4 regions of the Mesorhizobium sp. AD1-1 genome follow, and region 1 is predicted to be linked to each of the others. Evidence: riboswitches for the same ligand, from Rfam matches in the RefSeq annotation. Region 1 holds a riboswitch; each other region holds the start of a gene.
The links. A riboswitch is a leader RNA that binds a small molecule or an ion and turns the genes downstream of it on or off. The one in region 1 is predicted to bind cobalamin.
Positions count from the first base shown of each region.

Region 1 (7,669 bases):
AGCATTTTGCAGCCGAGCCACCGCAGCGAGGTCAGCTACCGAGTTTCCAGCGCCGGACAACGCGGCGCACAATGGTTTGAAAGCCAGTCGAAGAAAACCCGGCAAAACTATCGCCGTGGTTACAAATTCATGGAGGAAGGCGGCGCGCTGCGTTTCCGCCTGATGGATGCGCACGAAGCCCGCGAGCCGGTGCTGGAACGCGTCGCCGCGCTGAAACGGCTATGGCTCGCAAAACACGGCCGCGTCTCGGACCTGTTCGACGAAGGTTCCCCCGCGCTGCCGGCACTGATCTCGGTTCTGGCCGGGCTTGGGTTGCTGCGCATTTTCGTGCTCGAACGCGAAGACGAGATCATCGCCATATCGATCAATTTCGAGCAGCATGGAACGATGATGGCTTTCGTCACCACCTATGATCCGGCCTTCGAACGGGCCTCGCCGGGCATGGTCTTGATGATGGATTACATCCAGTGGTCGTTCGACAGGGGCTTGACCACGATCGATTTTCTCTGCGGCGGCGAGGATTTCAAGCGCCGCTTTGCGACGCATTCGGTGATCTTGTCGTCAGTGGTGGGTGGACGAAACCTGCGCGGACGCCTTGCCGCCCTGGCAGACCGCGCCCGCCACGCGGCGCAATCCTGGCGCCCCGAGAAACCGGCGCAACAAGCGGAGCTGGTGGCGGCGGAGTAGCAGTGCCGACGCCTTTAGATCACCCGCACAGCGGCAAAGCACGATGAAACGATCGGGCAATCCCGATCAGGGCTTGCTGGTCTCTAGCTCAGAATACGCTTCGCGAAACCGGGCGCTCGACGGCCGGAGACAACCCATCCGCACGCCCTCCCGACGCTTGCTCGCGTGAAGGCTCGATGGCAACCGCAGGTGCGGGAACGGGGGCCGGCAGAACCACCAGTTGCGGCACCTGCTTGAAGGAAAAGCCGCCGCGGATGTCGCCCATCTTGCCGGCGACGATGCCCATGGCCGCCTTTTCGAGGCTGCGATCATAGCGCGTTTCGGCTGTGGCCGGCGCGACGACGACGCCGCAAAGCGCTGCGCCCCACAGAAGCGTTTTCATTGTTGCTGTCTCCCTGCCTGATCACGATCTAGCAGGGCGCCGTTGAAAAACGGCCAAGAGACACGGTAAGCAAAGCGCCAAACGGCAGCGTAAACAACGCGTTAAGAACGTTGGCCGGCAAACTGATTCAAGTCACTGAGACTTTGATTCAGGCGCGCTGGGCGCGAACCGTATGCCCGAGCGCGACGAACACGGTGCGCACGATGCCGGCAGCATCGAGCCCGGCATCGGCATACATCTTTTCCGGCTTGGCGTGGTCGGTAAACACGTCGGGCAGCACCAGCGGGCGCACCTTCAGGCCGCTTTCCAGCAGGCCTTCATGGGCGAGGAACTGCAGCACATGGCTGGCGAAGCCGCCGACGGCGCCCTCCTCCACCGTCACCAGAACCTCATGCGAGCGGGCCAGCCGCCGGATCAGATCCTCGTCGAGCGGCTTGGCGAAACGGGCGTCGGCGACCGTGGTGGAAAGCCCGGCAGCCCCTAGCTCCTCGGCGGCGATCAGGCAATCCTGCAGCCGTGTGCCGAAGGACAGCAATGCTACCTTGGTGCCCTCCCTGACGATGCGGCCCTTGCCGATTTCGAGCACGGAGCCACGCTCCGGCATGTCGACGCCAACGCCATTGCCGCGCGGATAGCGAAAGGCGATCGGGCCGTCATCATAGCTTGCCGCGGTGCGTACCATGTGGCGCAGCTCCGCCTCGTCGGCCGCCGCCATCACCACGAAGCCCGGCAGTGTCGCCAGGAAGGTGGTGTCGAAGGCGCCGCAATGGGTGGCGCCATCGGCGCCGACGAAGCCGGCGCGGTCGATGGGAAAGCGCACCGGTAATTTCTGGATGGCGACGTCGTGGACGACCTGGTCGTAGGCGCGCTGCAGGAAGGTGGAATAGATGGCCGCGAACGGCTTGTAGCCTTCGGTGGCGAGGCCGGCGGCGAAGGTGACCGCGTGCTGTTCGGCGATGCCGACATCGAAGGTCCTCGACGGGAACGCTTCGCCGAACAGGTCGAGGCCGGTACCGCTCGGCATGGCTGCGGTGACGGCGACGATGCGGTCGTCCTCGCGGCCCTCCTGGACCAGGCTTTCGGCGAACACCTTGGTGTAGGCCGGTGCGTTGGCCGGCGCCTTGGCCTGCGCGCCGGTGATGACGTCGAACTTGTTGACGCCGTGATATTTGTCGGCGGCGGCTTCCGCCGGCGCATAGCCCTTGCCCTTCTGGGTGACGACATGGATGAGCACCGGGCCTTCGCCATTGTCTCGGACATTTTTCAGGACCGGGATCAGATGCTCCAGATTGTGGCCGTCGATCGGGCCGATGTGATAGAAGCCGAGTTCCTCGAACAGCGTGCCGCCGGTGACGTAGCCGCGTGCATGCTCGACCGCCCTTGTGATCGCACGATCCGCACGCTTGCCGAGATAAGACGTCAGTTTTTTGCCGAAATCGCGCAGGCCGATATAGGCCTTGCCGGAGGCCAGCCGCGCCAGATAGGCGCTCATGGCGCCGGTTGGCGGCGCGATCGACATGTCGTTGTCGTTGAGAATGACGATCAGCCGTGCATCGAGCGCGCCGGCATTGTTCATCGCCTCGTAGGCCATGCCGGCAGACATGGCGCCGTCGCCGATGACGGCGATGACATTGTTGCGGCCGCCGGAGAGATCGCGGGCCGCGGCCATGCCGAGGCCGGCCGATATCGATGTCGAGGAGTGGGCAGCGCCGAATGGATCGTACTCGCTCTCGGCGCGGCGGGTGAAGCCGGATAGGCCGCCTTCCTGGCGCAGCGTGCGGATACGGTCGCGGCGGCCGGTCAGGATCTTGTGCGGATAGGCCTGGTGGCCGACATCCCAGATCAGCCGGTCGTCCGGGGTGTTGAAGACATAGTGCAGCGCCACCGTCAGCTCGACCACGCCAAGGCCGGCGCCCAGATGACCACCCGTGCGGGATACCGCGTCGACCAGTTCGGCGCGAAGCTCGGACGCCAGTTGCGGCAGCTCACTCTCGGCAAGCATGCGCAGGTCGGCCGGGATGCGGGCCTTGTCGAGAAGCGGCGTATGCGGCGTTGCGTTCACGGTGCTCAGGCTTTCGGTTGATGGGCGAAATAGGCCGCCGGCCGGCGAAAGTAAATGCGTGTCAGTGACGCGGATCAGACTGTGGTCTTTTGCTTCTATGCAGGTCGTTTCCCCAAAACCGGGCCACTTTGGGCGACAGGCATCAGCTTTCCGGCAGCGGAATGAACTCTTCCTCGTCTCCTGGAACGATGTCGAAGCGGCCTGTCTTCCATTCCTCTTTCGCCTGTTCGATACGCTCTTTCGACGACGAGACGAAATTCCACCAGATGTAACGCTTCGAACCAAGAGAGGCGCCGCCGAACAGCATGAAATGCGCCCCGGTCTGCGACGACACGACGATCTCGTCACCGGGACGGAAGACCAGCAGCCGTTCGGCTGGGAACACATCGCCCGAAATCGAGACCTCGCCTTCCAGCGTGTAAATGGCGCGCTCTTCCGCATCGGCAGGGATTTTCACGCTGGCGCCGGGCGCCAGGCGCAGGTCGGCGTAGAGCGTCTCCGAATCGGCCCTGACCGGGGACCGTAATCCTTGGAAATCGCCGATGATGAGGCGCCCGTTGACGCCTTCGGCATCAATCTCGGGAAGCCTGAGCGCTCCTGTGTTCTCGAACACAGGAGCCACCTCTTCCTTGTCGTCCGGCAGCGCCAGCCATGTCTGCAGGCCGGATACCGACATCGGCGCGCCACGCAGTTCCTCCGGCGTACGCTCCGAATGGACGATGCCGCGGCCGGCGGTCATCAAATTCACGTCGCCGGGCTGAATGACCATTTCGGTGCCGAGGGAGTCGCGGTGCCGGATCTTGCCGTCGAACAGATAGGTGACCGTCGACAGTCCGATATGCGGATGCGGACGGACGTCCAGCGCCTGGCCGGCCCGCAGGATCGCGGGACCCATGCGGTCGAAGAAGATGAACGGACCGACCAACCGCCTTTTTGCCGTTGGCAGGGCACGGCGCACCTGAAAACCACCGATGTCCTTGGCGTTCGGAATGACCATCAATTCGATCTGATCGCTGGCGAACGCATCGCCCACCTCAGGGTCTTTCCCGGGGAAGAAGCTCATGGACTCTCCTTGTCGGTGGTCGAAGGCCGCCTGGCCGCATCAGGCAAAGCGGATGGCCGCCTTTGCCCGCAGCTTGGCCGCCACCTCTTCGCGATTGCGCGGATGCTGATGGGTTTCCAGGGAATCGAGCAGTTCGCGCGCCGAGGCCGCGATGGCGTCGACGGCATGATCGAAGGCGTGCTGGTTCTGCTTCGAGGGTCGCGTCGTTCCGCTCAGCTTGCGGACGAACTGAAGGGCCGCGTCGCGCACCTCGTCATTGGTTGCCGGCGGATCAAAATTGAACAGGGTCTTGATGTTTCTGCACATCGCTTCCGTATCTCCTCTTGTCCTTGAGCTGTTTCAATCGCAACGAGTTATAGCCTCGATCATGATCATGTCCAAAAACCGGTGAGGCGAGGCCATCGTTCGGACCGGCCTCAATCCGCGTCGAGGGGCTCCGTTCCAACCGGCTTGCCGTCGCGCGACAGCCTGATCTTCTCGACCTTGTCCTCGGCGGCCTTCAGCAGCCGGTCGCAATGCGCCTTCAGCGCCTCGCCACGTTCATAGATCCTGATCGACTGGTCGAGCGGCACGTCGCCACGCTCCAGATCATCGACGATCTTCTCCAGCGCATCGAGTGCCTGCTCGAAGCTCATCGCCTTGACGTCTTCGTTGGTCTCACCAGCCATCATTCATCCTTTCATCAGTCGCCCGACATGGGCGGCGACCGAAAATGCCAATCCCTGCAGATCGTAGCCGCCCTCGAGCAGGCTTACGAGCCGGTTGCCGCTGTGGCGTGCCGCGCGCTGCATCAACTGGCCGGTCGCCCAATCGAAATCATCCTCGGTCAGATTGATCTCGGCCAGCGGATCGCGGTGGTGCGCGTCGAACCCGGCCGAAATGATGATCAGGTCGGGCGCGAAATTGTCGAGCGCGGGCAGGACGCGCGACAGGAAGGCATCGCGAAACACTTCGCTGCCGGTCTGCGGCGCCAGCGGTGCGTTGACGATGTTGCCGGCGCCCGTTTCGGTCTTCGCTCCGGTGCCGGGATAAAGCGGCATCTGGTGTGTCGAGCAATAGAGCACCGAGGGATCGTCCCAGAAAATATCCTGCGTGCCATTGCCGTGATGCACGTCCCAGTCGACGATGGCAACGCGCTCGACACCGTGTTTCTTCTGCGCATAACGCGCCGCGATCGCCGCCGTGTTGAACAGGCAGAAGCCCATGGCCGTGGTCTTTTCGGCATGATGGCCGGGCGGCCGGGCGGCGACGAAGACGTTGTCGGCGCGGCCCGAAAAGACATCATCGACGGCGGCGTTGGCGGCGCCGATCGCGGTGATCGCCGCTTGCCAGCTCTTCGGACTGGCAGTGGTGTCGGCATCGATGCGGGCAATCCCCTCGTCGGGAATGGCGGCGCGCACGCGGGCGACGAAATCGGCGGGATGCGCGTAGAGGATGGTGGCCTCGTCGCCTTCCGGCGCCTGGATACGATCGAGCCCGGCAAAGGCTTCCTCATCGAGCACGCGCTCGATGGCACGCAGGCGGTCGGGCCGCTCGGGATGTCCGGGCGGCGTGAGATGCTCGAGGAAGATCGGATGCGTGTAGAGACGGGTGGTCATCGTCCTAATCTAGTGACCCGGATCGACAAAGGCCATGCACGGCCGGCCGATGACTGGGGAAAATCGCGCCTGCGTCCATTCGTGTCGCCGCAGGCATTGGCCTCGCCGGCGCTTCGGCGTAAAGTCCTTGGCACTGCCTGGTGCCCGCCGCAAGCGGGAGAATCGGGAACACGGTTGAATTCCGTGGCGTGCCCAACGCTGTGAGGGGGACCGCGCCGGTAAATGCCACTGTCGATGACGGGAAGGCACCGGACGCGGGTTGATCCCAAGCCAGAAGACCGGCCTGGCAGGCATCGTCATCCGCATGGTCAGGCGGATGACATCAGAGCGACGTGCGTCCATTTGGACGCACAACGTACGCTCTGACCGTTTTGAATCTGCAATCGCAAGGGGACAAGCGATGCCGGAACATATGACCGCTGCCATTGACGATGGATTTGACCAGAATGCGCGCGATGCGGTCTATCGCGCCATGTTCACGCGGCGCGACGTGCGCAGCCATTTCCTGCCCACCGCGATCGATGACGACGTGCTGGCGCGGCTGCTGCTTGCCGCCCATCACGCGCCATCGGTCGGCTTCATGCAGCCATGGAATTTCATTGTCATTCGTGACATCGAGCGACGCGAAAGGGTGCGCGACCTGTTCCTGGCCGCGCGCGAGCAGGAACTGCCGGCGATCGAGGCGGAAAAACAGGCGCTGTACCGCAAGCTCAAGCTGGAAGGCATCTGCGAAAGCGCGCTCAACATCTGCATCACTTGCGACCGGCAGCGCTCGAAAGGTTCGCCGCTGGGACGCTGGCACAATCCGGAGATGGATCTCTACAGCACCGTCTGCGCAGTGCAGAATTTCTGGCTGGCCTCGCGTGCCGAGGGCGTTGGCGTCGGCTGGGTGAGCATCATCGAGGCTGAGGCGCTGAAGCGGCTGTTGGCCATTCCGGATCACGTAACGCCAATCGCCTATCTCTGCGTCGGCCGTGTTTCCGAGTTCGCTTCCAAACCGGACCTTGAAACGCATGGTTGGGGACGGCGGCTGCCGCTGCCGGAACTGATCATGAGCGAGACGTTTTCCGGGCAAGGCGAGACACAGCTGAAGTCCACCGTGGCGCGCCTCAACACCGTTTCTGCCTCACCAGACACCACCTGCCCGGCCGATCAGGGTGTGGCGCCGGCCGTACCCCAGCGCGAACCGCCGAAGGAGGCGAGCGCCTTGTCCTTGAGCTCCCTGAACTTCGACGACGCCTCGGCCAACCGGGCGTCCCAGGCCGGATCCGGCACCTGGCCCGCGATGGTCTTGAAATAGACCTGCATCAGGCAAGCGATGGCGAAAGGCTCGATGAAGGCCGCCTTGAATGCCCAGGCGAAGACGATGGCGAGCACGAAGGCCCAGCCGGCGAGCTGGCCGGGCATCAGGAACAGAATGGCGCCGGCAGGCGCCAGCATCATCAGAAAGATGACGAACGACACGCCCCACATGATGACCGCCAGCCAGACGGCGTTCTTGACCATGACCTTGCCGTTCTGGGCATAGAGCACGACGCCTTGGCGCGCCGTCTCGAAGGGTGAGGCTGAATTGATGCGGATGTTGTAGCCGAGGATGATCTCGTCGACATAGGTCAGCGACAGGCGGATCACCGTGTTGATGAAGGAGACCAGGCCGCTCAGGCCCGGTATCGGCAGGAAGGCGGCGATACCGCCGAGCAGGCCGGTGATGGCGCGGATGGCACCCTTGACGAGTTGGTCGACGACGAAAAGGATATTGGCCTCGGCAAAACGCTGGGTGACGACATCCCTGGCGTAGGCGATCTGGTCCTGACCGCCGGGAATGTCGCGGCCGTCGATCAGATGAACCATGACGGCGATGTGGCCGGCCTTGACGA
Region 1 covers NZ_JAIUGP010000025.1:42,909-50,577, forward strand. Annotated here, with positions in the region: gene LB519_RS30145 (GNAT family N-acetyltransferase) at 1-687, shown strand, start outside; gene LB519_RS30150 (hypothetical protein) at 776-1,069, opposite strand; gene dxs (1-deoxy-D-xylulose-5-phosphate synthase) at 1,218-3,131, opposite strand; gene LB519_RS30160 (pirin family protein) at 3,274-4,194, opposite strand; gene LB519_RS30165 (DUF2277 domain-containing protein) at 4,234-4,500, opposite strand; gene LB519_RS30170 (exodeoxyribonuclease VII small subunit) at 4,611-4,862, opposite strand; gene LB519_RS30175 (histone deacetylase family protein) at 4,866-5,792, opposite strand; cobalamin riboswitch at 5,914-6,094, shown strand; partial or broken gene bluB (5,6-dimethylbenzimidazole synthase) at 6,205-6,822, shown strand; gene LB519_RS30185 (hypothetical protein) at 6,945-7,669, opposite strand, start outside.

Region 2 (7,669 bases), on a different contig from region 1:
CAGGCCAAGGCCGCCCATCGTCCAGAACAACACGGAGTGGGCGGCGCGCTGGTCGCCGGCAAAGACCAGGTAGTTGGTCAAGGCGGTGAACATGAAGGACACGGCAAGGCCGGCGAGGATCAGCCGCTCCGGCCCTTGGCCCCTCACCCGCGCGACCAGCAGCAGGACGACGCCGGCGGCCAATATGCCGCCGGTGAAGGCCGCGACCGGCAACGTCCAGATGCCAAAGCTGTCGCCGAAGACGGTGATGACGGAAACAGCACCGGCGGCGGCGCCCGACGACAGGCCGAACAGGAACGGATCGGCGAGATCGTTGCGGGTCACTGTCTGCAGCAGCGCGCCGACGACGCCGAGGCCCGCGCCGACGCAGATGGCCAGGATCGTGCGCGGCAGCCGCAGATCGACGACGATCTTGCCGACCGGCCCGGACACGTCGTGCCCGCCTAAGCCGATTGCGCGGCCAAGCGCTGCTACAACGTCGGCCAGCGGGATCAGCGTCGAGCCATAGGCGATCGACAGCAGAGCGAGAGCGGCGATCGCCGCCGCTCCCGCCAGCATGGCCAACGCAAATGCCGGATGGCGCAAGCTCAAAATGCTTCCGGGTGCATGGCCTTGGCGATCTTGTCGATCGCTTCGATGTTGGCGGGTCCGGGCGTCAGCTCGGCGTAGCGGAGGGCGACGAAGCGCTCGTTCTTGACCGCGTCTGTCTCCTTCATGGCCGGATGCGCTTTCAGGAAATCGAGCAGCTTCCTGTAGCCGCCACCGTCCTGGTAATCGAGCAGGATGAGGAATTGCGGATTGCGCGACGCCACCGTTTCCCAATCCGTGTTGCCCCAGCTGGTGTCCATGTCAGCCATGATGTTGTCGCCGCCGGCGGCAGTGATCATGGCGCTGGGGATGGCGAACTTGCCTGCGGTGAACGGCTTGTCCTCGCCGGAATCGTAGAGGAACACCCGCGTGCCCTTGGCGCTGCCGACCTTGGCGGTGATGTCGGCGAGTTGCGCCTTCCAGCCAGAGACAAGCTTTTCAGCCTCGGCCTCCTTGCCGAAGATCTTGCCCAGCTTTTCGACGTCGCCATAGAGCAGGTCCATCGAGGCGGCGGGGCGGCTCTTGTCGAGATGGACGCAGCTTTCCGTCAGAACCAGCGTCTTGATGCCGTGCGGGGCAAGCGTGTCGGGCGTCACCTCGCCACCCGGCTTCATGCCGTAGTACCAGCCGGCGAAGAAGAAATCCGGCTCGACGGCCACGAGGTTTTCGAGCGTCGGATATTTCGGCGCCAGCTCCGGGATCGAACCCTGCTCTGCCTTGAATTCGGGACCGACCTTGTACCATCCGGTGATGCCGGTCAGGCCGACGATTGACGGCTGCAATTTCAGCGCGAAAGCCATCTCAGCCATGTTCAGATCATGGATGACAGCGCGCTTCGGCGGCGCGTCGAAGGTCAGCGGCTTGCCGCAGCTGTCGACGGTTACCGGGAAGGCGAAGGCGGTCGAGGTCAGCAGCGAGACGGCAAGCGAAAAAGCGAGGCGTTTCACGGGTATGCTCCTTGTGGGTGGGATCGGGTCGACTATGGAACGGCTTCAATCACGACGGCGGCGCGGCACGGTTCGGAACCTCGAACACCGTCAACTCTCGATCCTCGGTCGGATGGCGCAGGCGCAGCACATCGATGCCGAAAATCTCGCGGATCAGCTGTTGGGCCAGCGCTTCGCGCGGTGCGGCGAGCGCTTGCAGACGGGCATGGTTCATCACCGCCACCCTGGTGGCGAAGGGTGCTACCAGCGCCAGATCGTGCAGCACCGCGATCACCGTCATCTCAAAGCCTGCCACGAGGTCGAGCAGTTCGCCGCGGGCGCGCGGGTCCAGATGGTTGGTCGGTTCGTCGAGGAACAGGATTTTGGGCTGCTGGGCGATGGCGCGCGCCAGTTGGGCGCGCTGGCGCTCGCCGCCCGACAGCGAGCCGACGGTGCGGCCAAGCAGCGGCAGCAGGCCGGTCCGGCGCAGCGCCTCGACGGCGATATCGCGTTCCTCGCGCCTGCGCCGCAGCCCGGCGTGCGGGACCCGGCCAAGCTCGACATAATCGATCACCGCCAGCCGCGGATCGGGCTGGTCGGTCTGGCCGACAACGGCGATATGCAACGCCCGCTCGGCGGCCGAAATCCTGTCCAGCCCGCGTCCGCCAAGCTTCACCTCGCCGGAACTTGGCCGCAGCATGCCCGACAGCATGCGCAGCAGCGTCGTCTTGCCGGCGCCGTTGGGACCGATGATGGCAAGGCGATCGCCAGCGGCCACCGAGAAGCTGACCGCCTGGACCAGATTCCGCCCATTCGCCATGGCACAGAGGTCATGGGCTTCGAGAAGCGCTGCGCTCATCGGCTGCAGCCCGCCGGATTGCGGGGACGGCAAAGCGTGCGCATGGTGATGCGATGATCGATGGAGCCGTCCAACTTTCCGTCACTTTCCAAAACTGACGACGGAAGGAAGCTGGCGAACCGGCCGACAAGGCCGGGATTCGCGTTTCCTCCCGGCACACCCCGTCCGGTCAACTCAGTGATGGCAGGTCTCCTGGCTCGCGGGTCGTTGCGCCATCCTGCCTTCCCAGCCTTGCCGGCCAGTGGCATTCACGGATTTTGCTCGCCGCTTACAGTTGCGGGGGCAGCCACGGCCTCGACCTGAACAGGCCTCACCGTGTTCCCTTTTCACCCCTCGCCTTTCGGCTCGGGGACCATCACCACTTCAGCGTAGATTTCCACCAAACGCTTCGCAATGGATTTCTCGGACGAAGTGGTGGGCCAGCTAAGGGAAACAGGCATTGCACGCTCACTTTATGTAATAACATAACATTCTTAGGAGATGACGCGGCCCGCTGTCAAGCGAAAGCCCATGGGATCGGCGCAGATTGCACGGAATGCGCAATTTCGATCAAACTGGCCGCGCCAGGAAACGCCAAGATGATCCGGCCAATGCGAAAAGGAGCCCCATGAACCCGACCGAGAAAGCGCTGTGGTTCGTCGAGAGCCATCTGCCGGAGGCGATCTCGCTTGACGATGTCGCGCAAAGCAGCGGCGTGTCGCGTTTTCATGTGACGCGCGCCTTCGGCGCCGCAACCGGCCGCTCGGTGATGGGTTACATGCGCTCACGCCGGCTGACCGAGGCGGCGCGCAAGCTGGCCGGCGGAGCGCCCGACATCCTCGTCGTCGCGCTCGACGCCGGCTACAACTCGCATGAGGCGTTCACCCGTGCCTTCCGCGATCAGTTCGGCACCACGCCGGAACTGGTGCGCGCGCAAGGCTCGACCAACAACCTCGACCTCGTGGAGCCGATCCTGATGGACCAGTCCTTCCTCACCAATCTCGAACCACCGCGCTTCGAGACCAGCCGGCCGTTCCTGATCGCCGGCCTCGGCGAACGCTACAGCTGTGAAACCAGCGCCGGGATTCCGATGCAGTGGCAGCGTTTTGCACCCTTTATCGGCAACATCCCCGGCGAGATCTCAGGCGTTTTCTACGGCGTGTGCCTTAATGGCGACGACGCGGGCAATTTCGACTATGTCGTCGGCGTCGAAGTGTCCGGCTTTGCGGATCTGCCGAAGGACTTCTATCGGGTGCGGGTGCCGGCGCAGAAATATGCGGTGTTCTCGCACCGCGAGCACATCTCATCCATCCGCCGGACGATCAACACGATCTGGAACAGCTGGCTGCCCGCCTCCGGTCACGAAATCGCGGATGCACCGGAATTCGAGCGCTATGGACCGGAGTTCGATGCCCACAGCGGCAATGGCGGGCTGGAGATCTGGGTACCGGTGAAGGCGTAGCTCGATCACGCCATCGGCAGCGCCGGCCAGCGATCGATGACCTTTCCGCCGGAAAACACGGCGATCGACCCGAATTGCTGCAGCACGGCCTCGCTCTGCGTCGGCCTTAGAAACGCGTAGTCGCCTGGCCTTGCGGTCGCATCGGCGGGCAAGCCCATGAATTGCTGGTTGGAGGACAGGCCGAGCAGGCCGTTCGTCTTCATGCCTTGGGGGAAGACCGGCTCGGCCATCCACTTGCCGCCATAGAGATAGCAGCCCTTGCGCGGGAAGCGGCCGAGCGCCTGCAGCAGGCGAGTAACGGCCGGCGGACCAGGCAGCATCGGCTCGACCACTTTCAGGATCGGCGTAGCGATGAAAGCCGCCGGCTGGAAGCCGTCGAGGCCTGGCGTATCGAAGTCGCTGGGCAGCACGAAGGCCGAGCCCATCGACACTTCATTGGCCGCGCCGCCACGATGAAGCAGCGCGGTCTTGCTGCCGCCGATGTTGAGGATGCGGCGCTGGTCGGCACCGAGACAGGCGACGAACGCCGCAGCCTGCGCCGACGCCTCCGCCAATGCCTTTGCCGGTCCGCCGAAAAGGCCGGGAATGAGCGGCGCATGCGCCTCGTAGGCCATGACGCCTTCGCAATGCAGCCGGACCGGCAACGCGCTCAGCGCCTTCGACAAGGCCGCGGGATCAGCAAAGCCGCCGCGATGCAGCCCGACATCGATCTCGAAAGCGATGCGCAGGCCGATGCCGAGTTCGTCAGCGAGAGCACCGTATTCCGCCAGTCTCTCCTCGCTGTCGATCAGCCAGCAGACACGCGACCAGTCGGCATCACCCTTCACCAGCGCAGTCCTTGCCGTACCAATCGGCATCGGCTTGCCGTAGAGCAGATCGGCATCCGGAAACGCCTTCAGCACCGCCTCGCTGATCGGCGGGTGGAAGGTCATGAAGCTGCTGGTGCCGAGCGCCTTGCCTATATGCGCAAGCAGCGGCAGGCAGGCGAGCGATTTGTCGACCAGCCGCACGGCCAGGCCGGGATCCAGCCTCCTTTTTACCAGGGCAATGTTTCCGTCCAGCCGATCGCGGTCGAGCAGCAGGCAGGGCTGGAAGATGCCGGCTTCCTTCAGCGCATCCGAGAGGGTGGAAAAATAGGTGCTCATCATTCGATGCCGAACAGGCCGGCCATGTAGGGCGACACGAAGCGGTTTTCCGGATCGATGTCGCGGCGCGCCGCCATGGCATCGTCCCAGCGCGGGTAGAGCTTTTTCAGCTCCGCCGCCTTGAGGCTATGCATCTTGCCCCAATGCGGCCGGCCGCCATATCTGCGGAAGATCGGCTCTGCCGCCCGCATGAACGGCAAAGGATCGTTCGCGGCGTCATGGTGGATGGCGATGGAGCAGGTCAGCCTGTTGTAGAATGGCGAAAGCCAGAACTGGTCCGGCGCGACCGAGCGCACCTCCATCGGGAAATAGACCTCGGGAAAGCGCTTCTCGGTCAGCTCGATGATCTCGGCCAGCGCCTTCGGCCCTTCCTCGAACGGCAAATGATATTCCATCTCGTTGAACTTGGTCTGCCGGTCGCTGGCATAGACGTTGAGCCAGTCCTGCACGTAGTCCTCGGCGGGAAATTTGGCGGCCGCCGATCGGATCAGGCGGCCACGCAGCGATGGCAGCCAGGCAAGTGAAGTGCGCAGCCTGCGCAGTGTCCTCAAGCCCGCCTCGTCCTCTTCCGGCGGCCGCGTGGTGGGTGCGGCATCGCTGAAATCACTGGCGATGAACTGCGCATAGCCGGAAAACGGAATGTAGTAGAATTCGGCCGAGCGATGCGCGGCCATCATCGCCTCGAAATCGCGCAGCATCTCGGTGATCGGCAGCACATATTTGCGGCGGCGCAACCGGTAGGTCGCGATGTTGTTCAGCGTCACTTCGGTGAGCACGCCGAAAGCGCCGAGCGCGACACCGATGGCGTGGATCATGTCCCGATCCCCTGCCCGCTTGAAGTCGCGGACCTTGCCAAGCCCGTCGACGATCTGCACCGTCTCCAGCTGCGTGTGATAGGCGCCGAGCGTCGGTCCCGAGCCGTGCGTGGCTGTGCCCAGCGCGCCGCCGATCGCCTGGCGGTCGATGTCGCCCATGTTGGGCAGGCCCTGGCCAATGCCTTGCAGGATGTGCATGAGCGCGCCGAGCCGGGTCCCTGCCCGCACCCGCGCCTGATGTTTTTGCGCGTCGTGCGAGACCAGCCCTTCCAGTCTCTCCAGGGACAGGATCGTGCCCTGCGATTTCACCAGCGGTGTGAAGGAATGACCGGCGCCGGCAACGCGCACCGGGCCAGGCGCGGTCCGGACGAGATCACCGAGTTCACCGGCATCGCCGGGGCTGGCGATCAGCTTGGGCTCGGCGCTTACAAAGCCCGACCAGTTGCTCCAAACGTTTGACATGCCACCTCCCCGCTCAGGCAACCGCACGACGGCGACGCGACACAAGGACGAAGAGACCGAGCAGCGCCACGCTTGCCACCGCGCTGGCGGCGGCGAATTCCGGCACCGGCCGGAAATCCTTGCCATCGATGAGCAGCGACGCCGCAATCGGCCCGATCGCCAGGCCGAACAGTTGGGCTGCCGGCACCAGCAGCACGGCGGTGCGCGTCTCGTCGGCGGTGATCGCCAGACGGATCTGGTAGGGCACGATGAACAGCAGGATAAAGCCCATGGCCAGGGCAGCGACCCAGAACGTCGTCAGGCCGGGGCTGCTGGCAAGAACCAGGGAACTGACAAGCGCCACGACGCCGATCGCCGCGATGGCAAGGCGATAATCGATGCGCGCCTCGAACGCGGTCGCCGTCATCGCCCCCAACACCTGCACCGCGAGGCTGGCCGAGACGATCAGGCCGACGGTGCGGCCATCGATGCCGTATTGCGCGCCTAGCGGCTCCAGAAAAGCCCAGACCGCGCCGAAGAACATGAAGTAGCAGAAGACCGACAGCAGCGCGGTCATCGAGGGAACCGTCAGCACATTGGCCAGATTCTCTTCCTTGGGCAGGTCGGCATAGTCACCTGGGACAGTGAAAGCGACCGCCAGCGACACGACGCAGACGACGGCAAGAACGATGAAGCCACCCGCCGACCCTGCGGCCGGAATGACATAGAGCGCCAGCAACAGGGCGAGCGCGCATTGCGCCAGCGTCTGCATGGTGACGAAATAGCCGCCGATGCGCTCGGCGCGCCGCGAGCGGGCGATCAGTTCGGTGGCGATGGCGACCAGACCGCCCTCGGCGAGCCCGGCAAGGGCGCGGGCCGCAATCAGCATGTTGGCGCTCGCGGCATAGGCCGTCCACACATTGGCCAGCGCCAGCAGCAGCAGAAGGACGGCACTTTTCCAGCGCATATTGTGGGCCGAAAGCAGCATCGCCACGACGGCCGAACCGATGGCAATGGCGATCATCTCGGCGGTGGCGACCAGCGCCAGTTCGTCGCCGCTGACATGGCCTTCGGTGTAGAGAGCTCCGAGCAGCACCGGCTGCAGGCCGAGGATGAGCAGGCCGACCGAACCGATCCACAGGGCCGAGGCGAGCTGCCAGCCGGTCGGATTGCCGACCAGCCAGTCGCCACTGCCTGCGTGGCCGATATCTGTCGAAGCCAAAGGCGCCTCCCAACGTCCTTGCCGCGCGGCAAAAAAGCTGACAACCTGTCAGTATTTCCGAAACTGATACTTGATCATATTTCTTGTCAACCGGAATCTAAAAACCGTGCGAAAGATCGGTGCATGACGGAATTGAAGAGAATGGCGACCGAGCCGAGGCGCAGGCCCAAGCAGGAACGCAGCCGCGAGCGCATCGACGCGATCCTGTCGACGACCATGCGGCTGATCGGGG
Region 2 covers NZ_JAIUGP010000006.1:210,587-218,255, forward strand. Annotated here, with positions in the region: gene LB519_RS14315 (FecCD family ABC transporter permease) at 1-558, opposite strand, end outside; gene LB519_RS14320 (ABC transporter substrate-binding protein) at 588-1,535, opposite strand; gene LB519_RS14325 (ABC transporter ATP-binding protein) at 1,585-2,373, opposite strand; cobalamin riboswitch at 2,538-2,745, opposite strand; gene LB519_RS14330 (AraC family transcriptional regulator) at 2,981-3,814, shown strand; gene LB519_RS14335 (alanine racemase) at 3,820-4,959, opposite strand; gene LB519_RS14340 (D-arabinono-1,4-lactone oxidase) at 4,959-6,236, opposite strand; gene LB519_RS14345 (MFS transporter) at 6,250-7,437, opposite strand; gene LB519_RS14350 (TetR/AcrR family transcriptional regulator) at 7,561-7,669, shown strand, end outside.
Region 2: linked by a shared signal. The riboswitch ahead of LB519_RS14325 (ABC transporter ATP-binding protein) and the one ahead of bluB (5,6-dimethylbenzimidazole synthase) in region 1 are both predicted to bind cobalamin.

Region 3 (7,669 bases), on a different contig from region 1:
TTGGCGCAGGAGCCCATCGAGATGACGTAGCGCGGCTCCGGCATCTGGTCGTAGACCTTGCGCAGCGCCGGCGCCATCTTGTTGGTCAGCGTGCCGGCGACGATCATGATGTCGGACTGGCGCGGAGACGCGCGTGGCGCGACACCGAACCGCTCCGAATCATAGCGCGGCATCGAGGTGTGGATCATCTCGACCGCGCAGCAGGCGAGGCCGAACGTCATGAACATCAGCGACCCGCTGCGCGCCCAGGTGATGAGCGCCTCGGTCGAAGTGACCAGAAAGCCCTTGTCGGCCAACTCGTTGTTGATCTCGAGGAAGAAGGGATCGTCCTCCCCCACCGGCCTGCCGGTGTTGGGATCGATGATGCCCTTGGGCTTCGGCGCGACGAGGGTGCCTGAACTGTCGTTCAATCCCATTCCAGCGCTCCTTTTTTCCATTCATAGGCAAAGCCGATGGTCAGCACCGCCAAAAAAACCATCATCGACCAGAAACCGAGCATTCCGATCTTCGAAAACGACACCGCCCACGGAAACAGGAAGGCTACTTCCAGGTCGAAGATGATGAACAGGATCGACACCAGGTAGAAACGGATGTCGAACTTCATGCGGGCGTCGTCGAACGAGTTGAAACCGCACTCGTAGGCGGAAAGCTTTTCGGGATCGGGATTGCGGTAGGCCACCAGGAAGGGCGCGGCCAGCAGCGCCAGGCCGACAACCAGCGCCACGCCTATGAACAGGACGATGGGCAGGTATGAGCTCAAGAGTGCGTTCATGCTCGGCTTTCCGTTGGCGCCAATCCACGTTGATTACAGCACCGGACCCTAATGCGGAAGCGTGACAGTTTAACCGCTGAACCGTTTTAAGGGCCTATGCTGCAACGCGGCGAGGGTTAGCGCAGCACTTCCAGCGAAGCAAGTCAAACCTTGTTCAAAACATCGACCTGGATGGCATATCGCGGCAAACTGGTCCGATCCGCTCCTGTTTGATTTCCTTCGCTTTTTACTCCACTTTTCTCTCCTGACATGGATGCCGCCAAAACCCTGCTAGCATGGGTTGGAATCAGCCATTCGACCCTCGGTCAAAACACGTCAAAGTGATACCTGCATGAAGGAAAAGATCTCGCTCCCGATGGCCCGGCGCATCGCCCTTGCCGCCCAAGGGTTCCTCGATCCTCGCCCGACCGGCACGCCCGACCGCCGGCATTTTGCCCGCACCCTCTCCCGCACCGGCCTGTTGCAGATCGATTCCGTCAGCGCGGTGGTGCGCGCTCATTATATGCCGCTCTATTCGCGCCTTGGCCCCTACCCGTTCTCGCTGCTCGACAACGCGGCTGTGACGCGCAAGCGGATGGTTTTCGAATATTGGGCGCACGAGGCCTCCTTCCTGCCGGTCGAGACATACCCGCTGATGCGCTGGCGCATGCAGCGCGCCGAGCGGGGCGAGGAAATGTATCTGGGTCTCGCCAAATGGGGCCGCGAGCACGCCGCCTACATCGAAGAGATCTACCGCGAGGTCGCCGAGCGCGGCCCGATCGCCGCTTCCGCGCTGGAGGGCCAGAAAGGTTCGGGCGGCTGGTGGGGCTGGAGCCATGCCAAACACGCCTTCGAATGGCTGTTCTGGGCCGGCCGCATCACCACGGCGCACCGCCGCGGTTTCGAGCGCTTCTATGACCTGCCCGAGCGCGTGCTGCCGCAGGCGATCCTCGACCTGCCGGTGCCGACGCCTGAGGACGCGCACCGCGAATTGCTGCGCATTTCCGCCCGCGCCCACGGCGTGGCGACTTCAAGCGATTTGCGCGACTATTTCCGCCTGTCGCCGGCAGATATGAAAGGCCGGTTGGAGGAACTGGTTGAAACGGGCGAGTTGCTGCCGGTGCGTGTCGAAGGCTGGGACAAGCCGGCCTATCTTCACCGGGACGCCCGTCTGCCGCGCAAAGTCGAGGCCCGCGCCTTGCTGGCACCCTTCGATCCGGTCGTCTTCGAGCGCTCGCGCACCGAGCGGCTGTTCGATTTCCACTACCGCATCGAGATCTACACACCTGCCGACAAGCGGCAGTATGGCTATTATGTCCTGCCGTTCCTGCTCGGCGACAGGATCGTGGCACGCGTCGACCTCAAGGCCGATCGCCCGGCCAGCATACTGCGGGTCCATGCGGCCTATGCCGAGCCCGGTGCGCCGCCTGAAACCGCTGCGGAGCTGTTCGAGGAATTGAAGCAGATGCAAGGTTGGCTCGGGCTCGAACGCATCGAAGTGACGCCTGCCGGCGATTTGGGCGCGGCGCTGGCCGACATAGCCGTGTCGTAAGCTCGCGTTGACACCGCCGCCCGCAAAAGCCTAAATCCGGTTCCAGATGGTCCCTTGCCCGCAACGGCAAGGGCTAAGAGGGAATGCGGTGCGGGGCAAAATCCCAAATCCGCGGCTGTCCCCGCAACTGTAAGCGAAGAGCCAAGGCCGAAAACCACTGGGAATTCCCGGGAAGGCGGCTACCCAAGGCGATGACTCGCGAGCCAGGAGACCTGCCGTCTGCGACTGTAGAATCCGATCGCCCGGCGGGTTTCCGGGCAAGGAGCCCGATCTTTGGACCACGACAGCAGTTTTTCGGCTGGCACAGCGGATATTTCGTCCGGCCATGATGATGCCTTGGCCGGCGTCACCATCATCGTCTGCGGCTCCTGCCGCAATGAGACCGGCTCCGACGCTCATCCCCGCGCCGGCGAGTTGCTGACGGACGACACGCGCCGCGCCGCCGCTGGCGACGATATCCGCATCCGCAGCGTCGAATGCCTTGGCAATTGCAAGCGGCGCCTCAGCGCCGCGATCCTGCGCGACGGCTGCTGGAGCTATGTCTTCGGCGACCTGACCGCGACCAGCGGCGCCGACCTCGTGACAGGCGCAAAGCTCTTCGCCACCTCGACCGACGGTCTCATTCCCTGGCGTGGCCGCCCCGATAGCCTTAAGCGCGGCCTCGTGGCCCGCATTCCACCCATCGACATGCTGAAGGATTGACCATGACCACTTCCGTATCCCGCGTTCCCTGCACCGTCGTCACTGGCTTCCTCGGCGCCGGCAAGACGACGCTGGTCCGCCATCTCCTGGAAAACGCCGGCGGCAAGCGCATCGCCATCATCGTCAACGAATTCGGCGACATCGGCATCGATGGCGAGATCCTCAAGGGATGCGGTATCGACACCTGCCCCGAGGAAAACATCGTCGAACTGGCCAATGGCTGTATCTGCTGCACCGTCGCCGATGATTTCGTCCCGGCGCTCGACCAAATCCTGTCGCTGACGCCGAAGGTCGACCATATCCTGATCGAAACCTCGGGCCTGGCACTGCCCAAGCCGCTGGTCCAGGCCTTTCAGTGGCCGAGCGTGAAAAGCCGGGTGACCGTCGATGGCGTCATCGCCGTGGTCGACGGACCGGCATTGGCCGAAGGCCGCGTCGCCAACGACATGGAGGCCCTCCAGGCGCAGCGCGCCGGGGACGAGACGCTCGACCATGACGATCCGGTGGAAGAACTGTTCGAGGACCAGATCGCCTGCGCCGACCTGATCATCCTGTCGAAGAGCGACCTGATGGACGCCGCCGGCACCGCCCGCGCCAATGCCATCATTGGCGAACACTCCGCCCGCGCGGTGAAGATCGTGCCGACCTCGCATGGCAAGGTCGATCCCTCCGTGCTGCTCGGGCTCGGTCTCGCCGTCGAGGATGACATCGAGAACCGCAAATCCCATCATGACGGCGCCTTCGACCACGAGCATGACGACTTCGACACCTTCATTGTCGACATAGCCTCGGTCGCCAATCCCGATGAACTGGCAAAACGCGTCGCCACGGTCGCAGAAGAAGAGAACGTGCTGCGTGTAAAAGGCTTCGTCGAGGTCGGCGGCAAGCCGATGCGGCTGTTGCTGCAGGCCGTCGGGCCGCGCGTCAATCATTACTATGACCGCGCCTGGACCGCGCAGGATGACCGCCGTTCGCGCCTCGTCGTCATCGGCCTGAAGGGGCTGAACCGTCCGGCGATCGAGCGTATACTCGCCGGCTGATTTCGGACACGGGTCGCGATGCACATCCTCACCACGACATCCGCCTCGCTCGACGACCTCGCCGAGCCGGTCGATCTGCGGCAGACGCCGGCGGATATCGTGGCGCTGTCCTTCACCGACAGCGACCTCGCCGGACTGGCGGCGGCGTGGAGGACCGATGCCGACCGCCTGCCCTCGATGCGGCTGGCCGCACTGCGCGACCTGCGCCATCCCATGTCCGTCGACCTCTGGGTCGACAGCGTCGCCCGCCATGCCAAGATCATCCTCGTGCGCATCCTCGGCGGCTACGACTGGTGGCGCTACGGCTGCGACCAGCTTGCCTCGACCGCCCGCGAACGCGGCATAAAACTGGCGCTGCTGCCCGGCGAATGCCGCGACGAGGATCTGCGCCTGATCGAAGCCTCGACGCTGCCGCGCCAAGAACTTGACGCTCTGCTCGACTATTTCCGCGAGGGCGGCCCGGCGAATATGGGCGCGCTGGTGCGGAAATTGGCGCGGCTGGCGGGGTCGGATGCGGAAGTTATCGGCCCGGTGGTGGTGCCGAAAGCTGGTTTTTACGTGCCTGGAAGTGGAGTTGTGGAGAAGCGGGACTTATCGAATGCTGGCGCTTACAACGTCAACGCTCCTATCATCCCCATCCTGTTCTATCGCTCGATGCTGCTGGCCGCCGATGTCGCGCCCATCGATGCGCTTGTTGAAGCGCTGCGGCAGCGCGGCATCGACCCAGTCCCGATCTTCGTCTCCAGCCTCAAGGACCCAACCTCCCTCGCCTTCGTGGAAACAGCACTGACGGCGCTGAAGCCCGCCGCCATCATCACCGCGACCGCTTTCGCCTCAGGCGCCGAACCCGGCATCGAAACGCTGTTCGACCGCGCCGGCGTGCCTGTCTTCCAGGTCATCGTCGCCACCACCCGCCGCGACATCTGGCAAAACAACCAGCGTGGCCTGGCACCCGCCGACCTCGCCATGCATGTCGTGCTGCCCGAACTCGACGGCCGCGTCCTCGCCGGCGCCATTTCCTTCAAGGGCGAGACCGAGACCGATCCCGCACTCGGCCACCGCGCCTTCGCCAACCGGCCGGAACCGGATCGCGTGGCGCAGGTCGCTGACCGCGTCGCGGCCTTCATCAAGTTGCAGGAGACGCCCCGCGCCGGGCGCAAGCTGGCGATCCTGATCCCGGATTACCCTAGCGCTCCTGGCCGCACCGGCTACGCCGTCGGCCTCGACGTGCCGTCCAGCGTGCTCGCCATGCTGCATGACCTGAAGGAGCAGGGCTATGTGATTGAGGGGATTCCGCAGACGCCGCGTGGGTTGCTGGATTTGCTGGAAGCCAGCGATACTGGATTGGCCTTAGATAACTACATTGCCTTCTCGACGGAGTTGCCGACTGCGGCAATCACTGCGGTCGAAGCCGCTTGGGGCAAAGCGGAAGACGAAACAGGTTTGCGCGGAAGCTTCCCCTTCCGCGCCGCCACCTTCGGCAACGTCACCATCGCCCTCGCCCCCGACCGCGGCCGCTCCGTCGACCGCCGCGCCGACTACCACGACCCGACGCTGCCCCCGCGCCATGCGCTGATCGCCTTCGGCCTCTGGCTGCGCAAGTCGCTCGGCGTCCACGCGCTGGTCCATGTCGGCGCCCATGGCACGCTTGAATGGCTGCCGGGCAAAACCGTTGCTCTGTCGGAAAACTGCTTTCCGGAGATCGTCACCGGCCCCCTGCCCGTCATCTATCCCTTCATCGTCTCGAACCCGGGCGAAGCGGCGCAGGCCAAGCGGCGCATTGCCGCCGTCACCCTTGGCCATTTGCCGCCACCGCTGACCGGCGCCGGGCTGGACGAAAACCAGCATAAGCTCGAGCGGCTGGTCGATGAATATGCCCAGGCCGACGGGCTCGACCGTCGCCGCCGTGACCGACTGGCGAAACTGATCGTCGACACCGCGCAAAAAACCGGCCTCGCCACCGAAGCCGGCGTCGCGAGAACCGATGCACCGGACGAGGCGCTGCGCCGCATCGACGCCTGGCTTTGCGATCTCAAGGATTTTGCCATCAAGGACGGGCTGCATATCTATGGCCGCGCTCCGGAGGATGAGCCCGACGCCATGCGGCGACAAAGCGCTGAAGCCGAGAAGACGGCGCTGCTTGCCGCGCTCGATGGCGGCCACGTCAAGGCCGGTCCGGCGGGCGCGCCTGCGCGCGGCCGCTCGGACGTCTTGCCCACCGGCCGCAATCTGTTCACCTCGGACCCGCGCACCATGCCGACGCCGACCGCCTATGATCTGGGCAGGGCCGCGGCGGAGGAAGTCGTGCGCGGCTACATGCAGTCGCATGGCGACTGGCCACGCTCGCTGGTCATCGATCTCTGGGGCTCGGCATCGCTGCGCACCGGCGGCGAGGAGATCGCTCAAGGCCTGGCGCTGATGGGCTGCCGGCCGCAATGGGATTTGGCCACCGGCCGCATCACCGGCATCGAAGTGCTGCCGCCGGCCACGCTCGGAAGGCCACGCGTCGATGTCACATGGCGCATATCAGGCCTGTTCCGCGACATGTTCCCGACCCAGATCGCGCTGATCGATGCCGCAGCCAACGCGGTTGCCGCGCGCGACGAGGACGATTCGGAAAACCCGCTCGCGGCCAAAACCCGCGCCGACGGCAAGATCAGCCCGCGCATTTTCGGCACCTCGCCCGGCACCTATGGCGCCGGCGTCGAGGATCTCATGTCCTCCGGCAACTGGAGCGCGCGCGACGAAATCGGCCGCGCCTATCTCGACGCTACATCGCACGCCTATGGCGGCGCCGGGGGCGAAGGCATCTCCGCGCCCGGCGTTTTCGAGGGCCGCATCGCCGAAGCCGATCTTCTCGTCCACACCGGCGACGACCCCGGCCGCGACATCCTCGAGGGCTCCGCCGATGTCGCTTTCATCGGCGGCTTTTCCGCAGCACTTGCGGCGCTCGGCAGGAATGCCGACGTCATCGTGCTCGACACCACGGACCCGCAAGAGCCGAAGCCACGCTCGATCAGTGAGGCCGTAGCGCGTGTCGTGCGTGCTCGCGCCGTTAATGCCCGTTTCATCGCTGGCCAGATGCGGCACGGCCCGCGCGGTGCCTCCGAATTCGCCGAAACCGTCGACCGGCTGGTCGGCTTCGCCGAAACCACGCACGCCATTTCGGGAACGCTGATCGAGGCGGTTCATGATGCCTATCTAGGCGATCCCATGGTCCGCGCCTTCATCCTGCGCGAAAACCCAGCCGCCGCAAAAATCATCGCCGAGCGCTTCCTGTCGGCGCGCCGGCGCGGCCTGTGGCATCCCCTGCGCAATTCCATCGACGGCGATTTGACGGCCCTGATTGCCGAAGCAGAAGCGCTTGGGGTGGCGGCATGAACGCCTTCTCGCGCCGCGGCGCCTGTCCGGCTTTGTCGGCGCCGATGCAAACCGGCGACGGCCTGCTGGTGCGGCTCAACCCGGTCGCTGGGGGGATGTCGCCAGAGTCGTTGATCGGACTAGCCGAATCCGCCTTGCGGCACGGCAATGGCATCATGGAAGTCACCGCGCGCGGCAGTTTGCAGATACGCGGGCTGACGGCGCAAAGTGCTGCGCTGCTGGCGGCGGAGGTCGATGCGCTTG
Region 3 covers NZ_JAIUGP010000013.1:31,640-39,308, forward strand. Annotated here, with positions in the region: gene LB519_RS22520 (NuoB/complex I 20 kDa subunit family protein) at 1-416, opposite strand, end outside; gene LB519_RS22525 (NADH-quinone oxidoreductase subunit A) at 407-772, opposite strand; gene LB519_RS22530 (winged helix-turn-helix domain-containing protein) at 1,104-2,303, shown strand; cobalamin riboswitch at 2,334-2,538, shown strand; gene LB519_RS22535 (DUF1636 family protein) at 2,577-3,005, shown strand; gene cobW (cobalamin biosynthesis protein CobW) at 3,008-4,045, shown strand; gene cobN (cobaltochelatase subunit CobN) at 4,064-7,426, shown strand; gene cobG (precorrin-3B synthase) at 7,423-7,669, shown strand, end outside.
Region 3: linked by a shared signal. The riboswitch ahead of LB519_RS22535 (DUF1636 family protein) and the one ahead of bluB (5,6-dimethylbenzimidazole synthase) in region 1 are both predicted to bind cobalamin.

Region 4 (7,669 bases), on a different contig from region 1:
TCGGGGCCGCAGCAGAAAATCTCGCGCTCACGGAAATCGGGCGCCAGCAATGGCAGCCGGATCGCGTCGATGCGGCCCATATGGCCGAACCAGCCCTCGCGGCTCGACCGCTCCTCGATCATGAAGCCGAGCGACAGCCCAGGCATGCGGCTGCCGAGCAGTTCGAGCTCCTTGCGGAAAATGATCTCTTCCGGGCGGCGCGCGCAGTTGACGAAGCCGACATCGGTCCATGGCGCGCAGTCGTTCAGCCAGCGCAGCATCGACATCATCGGCGTCACGCCGGAACCGGCCGAAATGAACAGGTATTTGGCGGCCGGGTGGCTGTGCAGCGAGAAGTCGCCGGTCGGCCCATAGGCCTTGACGTGCGAACCGGGCGTCAGATGGTCGAACATCCAGCGCGTACCGGTGCTGCCCGCCTGCGCCTTGACCGTCACCGCGATCGAGAACGGCCGCGACGGCGAGGACGACAGCGTGTAGGTGCGCATCAGCGGCCCGTCCGATGTCGGCAGTTCCAGAGTCACGAACTGCCCCGGTTTGTAGCGGAACCAGGTCTGGTTGTCGGAGCGGAAGGTGAAGGTCTTCACGTCAGGCGCTTCGTCGCTGACGCCGATCACTTCCAGCACCTGCAGCCTGTCGTTCCAGGGCGTCATCTGGTCGAGATGGCGATAGAGGCCAAGGTCCGTCATCGCATTCATCCTCTTGTCCCTGGGCTAGGCGACGCTGCGCAGGGCCGGCCGGCCGCCTTCGGCAAGGCGCGGCCCGATGAACGACGCGTACCACTCGACGAACTGGATCACGCCGCCCTCATGCAGCTCCGAATAGGGGCCTGGTTCATAGGCCGGCGACAGGATGCCGAAGGCGTTTTCCTCGACGATGCGGCGGTCCTGGTCGTTGGTCTCGGTCCAGACATGGGTGAGCTCAGCGAGGTCGTAGTCGACGCCTTCGACCGCATCCTTGTGGACGAGCCATTTCGTGGTCACCGCGGTTTCCGTGGCACTGATCGGCAGCACGCGGAAGGTAACGGCGTGGTCGCCGAGGATATGGTTCCAGGTCGTCGGATAGTGATAGAGCAGCAAGGAGCCGATGCGGTCGGTTGAAACGCTGTCGGACAGGTTCTTCTGGACCGCCCGTTTTCCCGTCATGGTGTAGCTGACGGCATCGCGCAGCAGCGGCGCGCGGGTGGCGCGGTACTGCCCTGCCGGATCGATGCGGAATTTGCTCGGCAAGCCTGATGCCTCGCATCTGGCCCAGTGTGCGACCATTTCAGGGTCGCTGTCGGCGCCATGGACGCCGGTTATGGTTGGAGCCTCGGGGAAGGTCTTGCACAACTCGGGATGATTGGCGGCGCAGTGGTAGCACTCGCGGTTGTTTTCCCAGACCAGCTTCCAGTTGCCCTTCTCGACGATCGTGCTCTCGAAGGCGATCTTTGCTTCACGCAGCCGGTGCGGCAAAAGATAGGGTTCGATCATCGCCCGCATCGGCGCGAAATCTGCCGGTTCCTTGGCCAGGCAGATGAAGATGTAGCCGCCGACGCTCTCGCAAGCGACCGGCTTCAGGCCGAAATCACTCTTGTCGAAACCGTCGGCCATCTGGCGGGCAAACAGCAGGCGGCCGTCCAGCTCGTAGGTCCACTGATGATACGGGCAGACGAGCTTTGCCGCGGTACCCTTCTCCGTGTTGCACACGCGGCTGCCGCGATGGCGGCAGGAATTGTGGAAGGCGTTGATCTTGCCGTGCTGGTCGCGGACAAGGACGACCGGATAATCGCCGACCTGCACGGTGATGTAGCTGCCCGGCTTCGGCAGTTCGCAATCATGGCCGATGAACAGCCAGTCGCGATACCAGATCAGCTCCATGTCGAGCTTGAAGTAGTCCGGATCGGTGTAGAAGGGCTGCTCCAGCGAAAAGCCTTGCCGGCGCCCCTTCAGGAGCCTCAGCATGTCGTTGCGGATATCCATGTCCTGTCCTCGTTCCTAAGGACTGAACTGGTGGTGACGGAGGAAGGATTGAAACACAGGCCGGCTGTGTGCCGGACATGCGCTATCCACCTCTTGACCGCCCACCGCGATCAGTCGAGTCTAAAAATCTCGGGCTGGTTTCCGGGCTCTGGAGTTGTCCTTGCGGACCATCGCGACACCTTCCCAGGCGGTTGCCCAGTGGTCTCCCGTTGCGACTTGAACTCCACCACCGTTGCGGGGGCAGCGCCGGATTCTGACCGGCTTCCCAATTCTCCGCCTCGTCGTCACGAAGCGGCACCTGAGATGGTATGATCTAACCACGATCGCGGGCGCGGCGGCGGCATGAAAACGACATCGTATCCATGCGGCGCGACACGGCATGCGAAACGCTACTGCAGATCGTCGCGGGCCAAGATCCCACCTCCCGGGCGGCCATTTGCCGGCTGCGATCTTCCCGAATCCGACCCTTCGCGGGGGTCAAAAAAGGTTAACGGTTTCGAAAAGTGACTATTAGCTTGCCCTAAAATCGAACCGAACGGTTCGTTTCTGTTGACGGTGCGTGCAGGACGGTGTGAACGCTGGGCCTCTGAAACAGTCAGTGATCCATCAAGTGTCTATACCTAACACACTGATATGAAGAAGAAAAATGCATCCCTAGATTCCGTTGGCACAATTTCAAGGTGTGGATTCATGGTCCACACGGAACAACTTCGTGATTGGAAAAGACGACCTTGCCCTCCCACATCGGGGCTGTCCGAACGACGCGATTTCATTTCCAAGACACGCCGCTAGACGGACGGAAAAAAGACGATACTGGAGTACCAAAAATGAAAAAGATCATTCTCACTGCCGCAGCCCTTCTGGCCATTTCCGGCAGCGCCTTCGCTGGTAGCGACCACTACGGTTCCAACGCCGCGGCAGCCACTGCTGTCGACAGCTCGTACACCGCTTCGACCAAGAAGTCGGAACCGGCTGCTCAGGCGCCTGCCCAGGGTGCTGACCGCAACCTCTTCGGCAACAACTAACAGCCGATTCCCAGTTTCCCGGTCGACGGCGGGCTCGCTCGCCGCCCTGGCGAAATTCAGACATTCAGGAGTATTCAAGATGAACAAGATCCTCATTGCTGCCGCCGCCGTTCTGGCCATCACCGGCAGCGCTTTCGCGGGCAGCGACAACTACGGTTCGAACGGCTCCAACCAACCTGCCGCCGCTGTGGACCAGTCGTACACGGCTTCCACCAAGACCTCGGAACCGGCTGCCCAGACGCCCGCTCAGGGCAGCGACCGTAACCTCTTCGGTCGCTAACAACCAATTTCGCAACCGACGGCAGCTGTGTCTGCCGTCCTGGCGAAATCCAGAATTCAGGAGACTAAAATGAACAAGATCCTTATTGCTGCCGCCGCCGTTCTGGCCATCACCGGCAGTGCCTTCGCCGGCAGCGACAACTTTGGCTCCAATGGTGCCAATCAGCCTGCCGCCACGACTTCGGTCGACAGCACGCGCACCTCTTCGGTACGCAACACCGGTTCGCCGGTTTACAAGCTGCTGAACTCGTCGGGTGACACCACCCAGAAGTCTGCTCCGCAAGGTGCCGACCGCAACCTCTTCGGCAACAACTAACAACCGAAGTCGATCTCCAAGTCAAAGAGCGGCGGGCCCGGCCCGCCGCTCTTTTTGTGCCTGACACGGTAATTGCGGTTAAGCCGCCTTTGCTTCCACTTCATGCAACGCGAAAGAACGTCCATCCGCGTCGAAGATATGCAGGTCCTCGCCATTGGCGCTCAGCCGCAATGTCGAGCCGCGCTTGACCTCGACATTGCCGGGCAGCTTGGTCACCAGCGGCAGATCGGCGCGGCCGATGTCGACATAGACAAGCTGCACCTCGCCGAGTTGCTCGACATAGTCGACCGTCCCCTCGAACAGATAGTCCGCGCCGCTGGCGATGATCAGGTCCTCCGGCCGCACGCCAAAGCTCACCGCAGCGCCCTTTGCCGAAGCCGGCGTCGCAATCGGCACGGTCGCCTTGCGTCCGCCGACATGGCTGACGACGGTCGGGTTTCCGGTCTTTTCGATGGTCGCCGGCAGGATGTTCATGGCCGGCGAGCCGATGAACTGGGCAACGAACAGATTGCCGGGCTTCTTGTAGAGGTCCATCGGCGTGCCGACCTGCTCGATATGGCCGTCCTTGAGCACCACGATGCGGTCGGCCAGCGTCATCGCCTCGACCTGGTCGTGGGTAACGTAGATCATGGTCGTGTTGGGCATCGATTCCTTGAGCTTGGCGATCTCAATGCGGGTGGCGACGCGCAGCGCGGCGTCGAGGTTCGAAAGCGGCTCGTCGAACAGGAACACCTTCGGATTGCGCACGATGGCGCGGCCGATGGCGACGCGCTGGCGCTGGCCACCCGACATCGCCTTGGGCAGCCGGTCGAGATATTTGGTCAGCTGCAGGATCTCGGCGGCCTGGCGCACGCGGCGGTCGATCTCGGCCTTGTCCTCTTTGCCGATCTTCATCGAGAACGCCATGTTGTCGTAGACGGTCATGTGCGGGTACAGCGCGTAGGACTGGAACACCATGGCGATGCCCCGCTTCGACGGCGGCACGTCGTTCACCACTTCGCCGGCTATTCTGAGTTCGCCGGAGGTGATTTCCTCGAGCCCGGCGATCGACCTCAGCAATGTCGACTTGCCGCAGCCCGACGGGCCGACGAAGACGATGAACTCGCCCGACTTAATATCGAGGTCGATGCCGTGGAGAATGTTCAGATTGCCGTAGGACTTCTTCACTTGTCTTAGCGTGACATCGGCCATTGGTTTCCTCCAGTGATTGGAAATTCAGTCGAGACGCCCGAACCAGGCGCCGTAGCCACCAAGCTCGATGGAACTGCTGCTCGCCTGCCCCGAAAATCCGTGCCCGGGCAGAGGTTGCAGCGATCGGCCGCCAAGGTCAACCTTGGCCCGCCCGGCTCCCAGATTGAAGACGCAGACGATCTGCTCGTTGCCTGCGCGGCGCGTGAAGGCGACGGTATCTCCCTCACTTTCGATGAAGGTGATGTCGCCCTTGGCCAGCGCCGGATGGGCACGCCGGAAGCTGAGAAAGCGCCGGTAGTGCTCGAGCAGCGAAGCCTCGTCGCCCTGCTGGACATTGACCGCTTGCGCCAAATGCTTGGCCGGCACCGGCAGCCAGGGTTTTGCCTGGGAGAAGCCGCCATTCTTGGCGCCGCCGTCCCACACCATCGGTGTGCGGCAGCCGTCGCGGCCCTTGAATTCAGGCCAGAAGCGGATGCCGTAGGGATCCTGCAAATCCTCGAACCGAAGGTCGGCCTCGCCGAGCCCAAGTTCCTCACCCTGATAGATGCAGACCGAACCGCGCAAGGACATCAGCAGCGCCGAGATGACCTTCAGGTAGGCGGTCGGGTCGGGCTCATTGGCGGCCCAGCGCGAGGCCGGGCGCATTACATCGTGGTTGGAGAAGGCCCAGCACGACCAGCCATCGCTGGCGACCTTGCCGAAGGATTCCAGCACCGAGCGGACCTTGCCCGCGCTGATCTTTTCCGGCGCCAGGAAATCGAAGGAGTAGCACATGTGCACGCGCTTGCCGCCGGCGGTGTAGGCGGCCACCACTTCAAGCCCACGCTGCGAATCGCCGACCTCGCCGACCGCTGCCGTTGCCGGATATTCATCGAGCAGGGCACGGAACCGTTCGAGGAAGCCGAGATTCTCGGGCCGGCTCTTGTCGTAGAGATGGTCCTGGTAGTTGTAGGGGTTGACCGCCGGCGCGGTCTGGTCGTTGCGCTCTTCCGGCGGCAGCGGCGGGTTGTTTTCCAAGCCCTGGCTGTGGAAGTAGAAATTGATGGTGTCGAGCCGGAAACCATCGACGCCGCGCTCCAGCCAGAAGCGGGTGACGTCGAGCAACGCGTCCTGGACTTCGTGGTTGTGGAAGTTGAGGTCGGGCTGCTCGGCCAAGAAATTGTGCATGTAATATTGCTGGCGGCTGGTGTCCCATTGCCAGGCCGAGCCGCCGAAGATCGACAGCCAGTTGTTGGGCGGCGTGCCGTCCGGCCTGGCGTCTGCCCAGACGTACCAGTCGGCTTTCGGGTTGCTGCGGCTCGACCGGCTTTCCTTGAACCAGGGATGATTGTCGGCGGTGTGCGACAGCACCTCGTCGATCATCACCTTCAAGCCCAGCCTGTGTGCCTCGGCGGTCAGCGCGTCGAAGTCGGCCAACGTGCCGAACATCGGATCGACATCGCAGTAATCCGACACGTCATAGCCGAAATCCTTCATCGGCGACTTGAAGAACGGCGAAATCCAGATGGCGTCCGCACCGAGTGCCGCGATGTAGGGTAGCCGCCCGATGATGCCCTTAAGGTCACCGATGCCGTCGCCGTTCGAGTCCTGGTAGCTGCGCGGATAAATCTGGTAGATCACCGCGCCCCGCCACCAGTCGCGATCGATAGCGAGGTCAGGCTTCGAGCTGGCCTTCAAAGCGGATTGCATCGTCTCAGCCTCCTTTCACCGAGCCGGCAAGCAGCCCGCGGACAAAATAGCGCTGCAGCGAGAAGAACACGATCAGCGGCACGATGATGGTCACGAAAGCCGATGTCGTCAGAATCTCCCAGTCGCCGCCGCGTGAGCCCAACAGCGCGTTGAGCTTGGCGGTCAGCACGATCTGGTCTGCCTCCGTACCGAGGAAAACCATCGCCACCAGCAGATCGTTCCATACCCACAGGAATTGGAAGATGGCAAACGAAGCCAGCACCGGAAACGACAGCGGCAAGACGATCTTGACGAAGATCTCGAAATCGCTGGCGCCGTCGATGCGCGCCGATTCCATGATTTCGCGCGGCAGGCCGGCAATGTAGCTGCGCAGCAGGTAGATGGCGAAGGGCAGGCCGAAGCCGGTATGCGCCAGCCAGATGCCGAGATAGGTCTTCGACGGCATGCCGAAGAAAGCGCCGACGCCGTTGTAGAGTTTCAACAGCGGGATCAGCGACATCTGCAACGGCACCACCAGCAAGCCGATGATGACCGCGATCAGCAGCGCCCGGCCGGGAAACCGCATCCAGGCCAGCGCATAAGCGGCAAAGGCGGCGATCAGGATCGGGATGACGGTCGCCGGAATGGTGACGGTCAGGGAATTCATGAAAGACCGTCCGATGCCTTCGGAGAACAGCACGGTTTTGTAATTATCGGTGGTGAATTTCGGCGGCGCCGACGAAGCATAATAGACGCGCTGGCCGCGATCGCCTTCGAACGCTTTCGGGGACTGCATGACGAAGCTGCCGTCGGCATTGAGCTGCAAGGTCACGCCGTCGCCGAGATCGGCTGTGGTGCCGGCGGGATACTGCGTCGGTGCCGCCGATTTGACCCCGAAGGCGCTGATGTCGCGCTTGGCGCCGTCGCCGAAGATATTGCCCTCGAGCACGAACTTGCCGTCCTTCTCGACTTGCGCCGAGGCGGGCGGCAGCCGGCCGGCTTCCGTCTGTGTGGAACTGGCGAACGAGTTCCACCATCCCGAGGCGATGATCTGGTTCTTGTCGCGCAGCGATGAAACCAGGATGCCAAGGGTCGGTATGGTCCAGATCGCGACGAAGATGAGCACGGCGATGTGGACGCCGAAGCGGCTGGCGAAGGAATTTCCGGTCGCGACGGCCATCTCAATGTCCTCCCGTCTCTTTGTTCGCCTGGCGGATGTTCCAGACCATGAT
Region 4 covers NZ_JAIUGP010000001.1:131,725-139,393, forward strand. Annotated here, with positions in the region: gene LB519_RS00650 (hybrid-cluster NAD(P)-dependent oxidoreductase) at 1-686, opposite strand, end outside; gene LB519_RS00655 (aromatic ring-hydroxylating oxygenase subunit alpha) at 711-1,958, opposite strand; cobalamin riboswitch at 2,073-2,275, opposite strand; gene LB519_RS00660 (DUF680 domain-containing protein) at 2,786-2,983, shown strand; gene LB519_RS00665 (DUF680 domain-containing protein) at 3,063-3,263, shown strand; gene LB519_RS00670 (DUF680 domain-containing protein) at 3,333-3,578, shown strand; gene LB519_RS00675 (ABC transporter ATP-binding protein) at 3,657-4,769, opposite strand; gene LB519_RS00680 (alpha-glucosidase) at 4,794-6,458, opposite strand; gene LB519_RS00685 (carbohydrate ABC transporter permease) at 6,463-7,617, opposite strand; gene LB519_RS00690 (carbohydrate ABC transporter permease) at 7,619-7,669, opposite strand, start outside.
Region 4: linked by a shared signal. The riboswitch ahead of LB519_RS00655 (aromatic ring-hydroxylating oxygenase subunit alpha) and the one ahead of bluB (5,6-dimethylbenzimidazole synthase) in region 1 are both predicted to bind cobalamin.